DNA from 3 places in the Paenibacillus sp. 1-8 genome. Region 3 is predicted to be linked to each of the others. Evidence: predicted binding sites of a transcription regulator. Region 3 holds the regulator's gene; each other region holds the start of a gene.
What was found. Region 3 encodes NrdR, which represses ribonucleotide reductase genes. Its sites were predicted from a motif close to AACACNATATATNGTGTT; they were not measured.

Region 1 (2,262 bases), 2.2 Mb from region 3:
ACAAATACGCTGAAATCCGTGAAGCCCCGGACCGCACATATAATTGTACGACCTCTTCTCCGGCAAACCTGCTCTGATTCGTAATGTCCACCCACACATTCAGAGTATCCGTGGCATCAAGTGTAACAAGAGAGTTGACGGTACCTTCAGTGACAGAGCTATCGTTCGTATCGGGCGCTATCCTTTACGATTCCCATCACATCACCGGCATCACTGACCACAAAGCCGTCCATTCCCCATTCGTCCCTGACAATATCGTTAACACCGTGATACAACGTAGCAGGTGTCCCATTAATCAGGTTGTAAGAGGTCATCATAGACTGGGCTTTGCCTTCTGTAAAAGGCTTTTCGGATGAATCTTCGGATTTTGAAAAAGATATTCTAAACCCGTTGTTTCATGACTCATATCCGTCATCTCCTTATCCCAATCAAAATACGATGAAAAGGTGTATGAAAGCGTTTTAATATATCATAACGAAAAAGGAGTACCCCGACAATACGTGTGAAGGTATATGATAAATGCATAAAAAAATTGTATATTTTCTTCAGTAAACAAAGCAAAAAATAATATTTTTTGGTATAATCAGGATATATATAATTGAAGGAGGAAGAGCTTATGAAAAATACCGGAATGACACGGCCTCTGGATCAATTGGGGCGAATCGTGCTTCCCAAGGAAATGCGTACCACGATGGATATCAATATTGGTGATTCGCTCGAATTTTTCGTGAATGAAGAAGGCTTTGTATTAAGGAAATATACAGGTGTAGCCTGCAAATTTTGCGGCGCAGTTGATCATTTGACTTATTTTCGTGATAGCTTTATTTGCGCCGATTGCATTCAGGTATTAAAGACAGAGGAAAATGTACATCCCACCAGCACCGAAGCCATCCAGGCTCAAGAACTTAGCAAGCCGGTTCATAACCATACAACCTGGCAGCCCAAACAATCCAGAGTGCAGCAAGGAGACATGGTAAAAAAGCTCCGAAAGCTGATTCAGGAACATCCCAACCTGCCGCAAAAGATATATGCCGAAATGCTCAATATCTCACAAGGCCGGGTGTCCCAGTTGAAAAAGCTGCTTTAAATGATCCAGTAATTTATTACAACACATACTCAGATCCAATGGATCTGTCCTCATATTATTTTCCGTCAAATATTCGATCGTCAGGTGTAGAGTAAGGAGCGTATTCGTTGATGTGTTCCTGACTTTTCACCTGGCTTTTTTGTGCTTTCCCCTCCCTATCGACGTGACAATAATCACATACGCTCTATCCATCCACATATACAATATATAGACTGAAACAATTGGTTTGTACACGATATTGTCAATATATTGTTTTTGGGAGAAAAATATATATTTTACTATATGGAGGGTTTTGCGATGAAGGTGTTGGAGGAACATCAATTATACGACATCGGCGAGCGGGTCATTGGGGCACAAGATTTGGACACGCTGCGGGAGAATGCAAATTTGAATGGAGAATCGTTCAGCGGCAAAATGAGCAAGCTCGGCTCCGAGTACGCCAAGTGGTATTCGCGACTGCGTGTGCTTCCGCCTGAACTGACAGACGCTATCGACCACGGATATGTGTATGTTCACGATTTGGACCAATATGCGCTCGGGACTACGAACTGTATCTTTATTCCTTTTGGTCGCTTGTTGCGAGATGGTTTTAATACAGGCAACGGCTCTGTGCGCACACCACAAACTATTATGTCTGCTATGGCACTGGTGGCTATCATATTCCAGTCTCAGCAAAACAGCCAATTTGGAGGCGTTTCTGCCAATAAAATAGACTGGGACCTTGCTCCTTTCGTGGCCCGGTCCTTCCGCAAGCATCTGCGCAAGGGACTCCGTCTGTTCGGAGAAGGAATAGAACCCGCCCTGCCTGATGACGAATTACATATAGCCAACAGCCTATTACATGAGATCTGCCCTCGTTCATACGCATTCGCACGCGAAGAAACGGAGACGGAAACCCGGCAGGCCGCCGAATCACTTATTCACAACCTGAACACCATGAGCAGTCGGGCAGGCGGACAAATTCCGTTCACATCACTGAATTACGGCATGTGTACTTCTGCTGAGGGGCGGCTTGTTACGCAATCGTTGCTGGAGGCCACTATTCGTGGCTTGGGCAGCGGGGAAACCCCTGTTTTTCCACAGCATATTTTCCAATGCAAAAAAGGGATCAATCAGGCCGAAGGCGATATTAACTATGACTTGTTCCTGCGGGCAGTAGAATGCTCCAGCAAACG
Region 2 (2,262 bases), 190 kb from region 3:
CGTAAGAGAAGCCGTCCTCCATCAGCTTCAGCACAGGCATAATTCCTTTAGCCGCGCCTTCTACACCTTTGATCGCCTCGCCGCGTGACCGCAGCTTCGACAGGTTGACCGCGACACCGCCGCCGATTTTGGACAACTGCATGCATGTGTTCAGCACGTAGTTGATCGAGTTGAGGGAGTCATCCATTTCGAGCAGGAAGCAGGACACCAGTTCTCCACGACGGCTTTTGCCTGCATTCAGGAAGGTTGGCGTTGCCGGCTGGAGACGCTGCTCCATCATCGAGCGGGACAACAGGCGCGCCGTATCGGCGTTACCGCGTCCCAAATGCAGGGCGACGACCGCCACCCGATCAGGATAGTGCTCCAGATAGACCTTACGGTCATTACTCTTCACTGCATAATCTGTATAAAACTTGGATGCTGCCATATAGGAAGGAAATTTAAAATTATAACTATGAGTGATATGGAAAATATCCTTAATTTCGTCAGCCGTATAGCTACTATAGAAATTTTCGTAATAATCATTCTCAATCATGTAGAGCACTTGAGCCGCTGTATCCGCAAACTTCAAGCTCCGTTCATCGACTTCCTTCATAAACTCGTCTACAGCCTCTTGGTCCTTTTCCAATTGAAAAAAGCCGTCTGTATCGCGTTTCATCAACATGTTGTTCAATTCAATATGCCGCAACTCGGCTCACCTCCTGTTTGAAACGCTCTACATCGCCGAACGTTCCGGATAATTCAAATTTACTGATGACAGGCACGTTGTAATGGTCGGAGATCAAATCCGCGCTTTTGGCAAAGCACTCGCCCCAGTTACGGTTGCCGCTGGCAGCCACACCCACGAGGTTTTGAGCATTTTTTTGCAAAAAGGAAGATACCCTTTCAGGTATCTGTCCAAACCCCGTTGTATATGTAATGAGTACGTATGGTTCCTCTATAGTCATTTGCTCCTGGATTTGGACCGCCGGAAGCTTGAGCTTCCCGATAAATCTTTTTACATTGCCGGTCTTGGAATCATAAGCAATCAGCATTGTATTCATCCTCCTTGACATTTGGCAAAACGGCATCTGCCCAAGGCTCGAAATCCTGTAAAGATTCGCAAACCCTTGCTGGCTGCGCTTCGCCAAAATTTTAACGCCTATTTATATCGGTACTTCCATATCTGTATTTTCAAGATATATGTGTAAAATACGCGCTATACACTATATTTAGAGTACGATTTCTATTTTATATCTATATATAGGTGAGGTCAATCACTTTTAAAAGGTTGGGCACAAGGATTGGGGGCAAGTCCAAGCGGGGTGCGGGATAAGCGGAATAACTTTTTTTTTCGTGCGAATTTTACAAATGTACTGGAGTTTTGGAGCGTGAAGATGTACGATTTGTCAATAGGAGATACAGTGGTAAATCTACCTTTTACTGTAGGGGGAATACGTATGATGGGAAATGGATTTATGGATTCAGGGTCGTTTGATGCCATATTTTTTATCGTTTTTGGAATCATTGCAATTGGATTTATCGCTATCATTGCCAAGGCAATCGGTACGGGGCTTTCGAATCAAGCCGCTGAGTTGGAACAACGTTCATGCAAGGTGGTGGACAAGAGAACGAGGGTTCGCGGGGGCTCAGGCGATTTTTCAGCTTCGACAGATTATTATGTTACTTTTGAGTTTGATGGGGGCGAGCGCAAGGAGCTGGAGGTGAAGGATAGGGATTTTGGCATGATTGTTACTGGAGATCGGGGGGAGCTTCGTTATAAAGGCACGCGCTTTCTGGAGTTCGTGAGAGCGATGGAAGCGTAAGCCATATTAGCTGGGGGCGGGTAACTGCCAGGATACCCATACATAACCGAAGGGAAGATGTACTATGCCACATATTATTGGGAAACGCATCGTATTGAGGGAGTATCGTCAGGAGGATATACCGGAAATACGAAAATGGGTCAATGACCCGGATATTACACGCGGTTTGAGTGATGTTTTTACTTATCCTCATTCTCAGACGAATAGCGAAGCCTACGTACAGATGATGATCGACGGTAACTCCGAGATGAAGGGCTTTGTTATTGCGCATAAAGACACACTGGACTATATTGGACAACTGGATTTATTTAAAATCAACTGGATGAATCGGCATGCCACGCTCGGCATTGTGATTGGACGCGACGATAATCTAGGCAAAGGCTACGGACGTGAAGCGATCCGGCTATTACAGAAATTTGTATTTCATACGCTGAACCTGAATCGGCTGGAGCTGGAG
Region 3 (2,262 bases):
GAGTGGCTGGACAAGGGCGTATGGGATGGGAAAGAAGAATCCATCAAGCAAATCCCTTTTGGCGAGACGCGACATTATGTACAGCGGGTTATTTACTACTACAGGCAATACACGAAAATTTATAATCAGTTTTAATGGATGGCGAGGCTGCGTGTAAATATGTCATGACACAATGAGCCTGATGGCATTAAAATGAAAAAAGCGCAGGACAGGCTGTTTTTAGTAGCCCATCCAAACACTTTTTTTTGTTATTTTTGCATTATTACCGCGATTATTGGTATTGACCTGCCAATTGTTGTTCGGCGATCGTTACGAGGCGTTTTGTGATGTAGCCCCCGATCGAACCGTTCTCATAGGAAGTCATGTTTCCTTGGTATCCATCTTGAGGAATGCTGATACCCAGCTCTTGAGCGATTTCAAATTTCATTTGCTCCAGAGCGCCGGAGGATCTGCTGACTACCAGGTTGTTGGAGTTGCCATTGTTTCCTTGTGCCATTGTTGTTCACCTCCTCGCGACTTGGTAAACATATTATGAACCGTTTTGACAAAATTATTACGAAAAAGTATAGAGAATTTATTGGAAAAAGGAAGTGATGAATTTATGAAATGCCCGTACTGTGCCTACAATGGAACAAAGGTACTGGACTCGCGGCCTGCGAATGACAACAAGTCCATCCGTCGCCGTCGCGAATGCGAGCAATGTGCTAGGCGTTTTACCACCTTTGAAATGGTGGAGGAGACCCCGCTCATGGTCATTAAAAAGGATGGTAGCCGTGAAGAGTTCAGCCGTGATAAAATGCTGCGCGGTCTCATTCGGGCTTGCGAGAAGCGCCCCGTATCTGTCGAGCAACTGGATATGATCGTATCTCAGGTGGAAAACGTCATTCGCAACACAGCCGCTACAGAGGTGGATAGCCAGCAGATCGGCGAGCTGGTCATGGAACAGCTCTATCCTGTTGATGAAGTGGCCTACGTGCGCTTTGCGTCCGTCTATCGGCAGTTCAAAGACATCAACATGTTTATGAAGGAACTGAAAACACTGTTATCCAAAGACACAGCCAGCGACTAGATCGCTGACTGTATCTTGGTTCATGGTGGGAAGGTTATATTTTTTATAAAAGTATTGACACAGGGCGAAAAATTTTATATGATATAGGAGTCGCTTCAAACAGATGATTGAGATTACATAAAACGGGGCCTTAGCTCAGCTGGGAGAGCGCATCGCTGGCAGCGATGAGGTCAGGGGTTCGATCCCCCTAGGCTCCACCATAATAATATGGACTCTTAGCTCAGTTGGTAGAGCAGTTGACTCTTAATCAATTGGTCCAGGGTTCGAGTCCCTGAGAGTCCATCCTTTAGAAAAACGGCAGAAATGCCGTTTTTTTGTTTTGAATTTAGCTTTGTTTTCCTTCGTGGTCACACGTTTGGTCACAGTTGACTCTATTTTCTTGATAAAAACAAACGCTATGTTCTCTTGAATGAGGACATGGCGTTTGTTTTAGTTTTACTTCAACTTTTTAGAAAAGCGGTCATTCAACCTTTACATTACATTTGAACTGGCTTGAGGAATTTTCCGTAGCCCATTCAAGAGCAGAAGCCTCGTCATGCAGAAATTTTTGTCGTTCCTCGTACAAACGTCGCGCTTCCCGATCTTGGCTTAGAAACTCCAGTGTATCCATCGCCTTTTTGAATGTGGGTTCATTCACCTTAAGCACCTCCCAATTTGCCTTATAAGAAGATAGGCTTCCTTCTTGAAGTTAAGCATCACATTCCTTAACACTCATGATCAATGGACCTGTTACTTGTGATCAAATCCGTTAAAGTCCCTGAGCATTCCGATAAAATTTTCAAGTTGTTCATCGTCCCATCTTGAAATGTGTTCGTAAAATACAAATTCTTTCTCTTTTAGAGCAACAATCGTCTTTTGCTGTCCAAGCTCAGTGAGGGATAGAAGTATTCCTCGACGATCATCAGGGGAGGCTTCCCTTTTCACATAACCCAAAAGCTCAAGTTGTTTGACGAGACGGCTCACCGAACTGCGATCCATAGCTGTCGATTCCGCCAGCATAGTGGCGCTTGTTGGGCCATATGAGTACAGCCAACGGATAATATGGAAACCCGCAGGTTGTATTGAAGGATCGAAACGTGCTGCAGTTTTGACATTTAGCGCATGTGAGGCGCTTATGAGGGCATTGATTTGCTCGCCGAGTTCCAATTCCAGTTGTCCTCTCGGCGTATTTTTGTGTCGATCATCATTCATCC

Region 1: a site for NrdR is predicted at 1,285-1,302, ahead of AC0WRU_RS23220 (anaerobic ribonucleoside triphosphate reductase). Genes of this name have one in related genera too.
Region 2: a site for NrdR is predicted at 1,202-1,219, ahead of nrdI (class Ib ribonucleoside-diphosphate reductase assembly flavoprotein NrdI). Genes of this name have one in related genera too.

What each region holds. Positions count from the first base shown of each region.
Region 1 is NZ_CM149995.1:5,040,799-5,043,060, forward strand. Features, by position in the region: gene AC0WRU_RS23205 (fibronectin type III-like domain-contianing protein) at 1-39, opposite strand, end outside; partial or broken gene AC0WRU_RS23210 (glycoside hydrolase family 3 N-terminal domain-containing protein) at 168-350, opposite strand; gene AC0WRU_RS23215 (AbrB/MazE/SpoVT family DNA-binding domain-containing protein) at 617-1,087, shown strand; gene AC0WRU_RS23220 (anaerobic ribonucleoside triphosphate reductase) at 1,385-2,262, shown strand, end outside.
Region 2 is NZ_CM149995.1:1,932,170-1,934,431, forward strand. Features, by position in the region: gene nrdE (class 1b ribonucleoside-diphosphate reductase subunit alpha) at 1-688, opposite strand, end outside; gene nrdI (class Ib ribonucleoside-diphosphate reductase assembly flavoprotein NrdI) at 675-1,034, opposite strand; gene AC0WRU_RS09050 (DUF2500 domain-containing protein) at 1,443-1,805, shown strand; gene AC0WRU_RS09055 (GNAT family N-acetyltransferase) at 1,870-2,262, shown strand, end outside.
Region 3 is NZ_CM149995.1:1,743,384-1,745,645, forward strand. Features, by position in the region: gene AC0WRU_RS08065 (lytic transglycosylase domain-containing protein) at 1-135, shown strand, start outside; gene AC0WRU_RS08070 (alpha/beta-type small acid-soluble spore protein) at 272-496, opposite strand; gene nrdR (transcriptional regulator NrdR) at 602-1,069, shown strand; tRNA gene AC0WRU_RS08080 (tRNA-Ala) at 1,194-1,269, shown strand; tRNA gene AC0WRU_RS08085 (tRNA-Lys) at 1,279-1,351, shown strand; partial or broken gene AC0WRU_RS08090 (PD-(D/E)XK nuclease family transposase) at 1,557-1,730, opposite strand; gene AC0WRU_RS08095 (MarR family winged helix-turn-helix transcriptional regulator) at 1,799-2,260, opposite strand.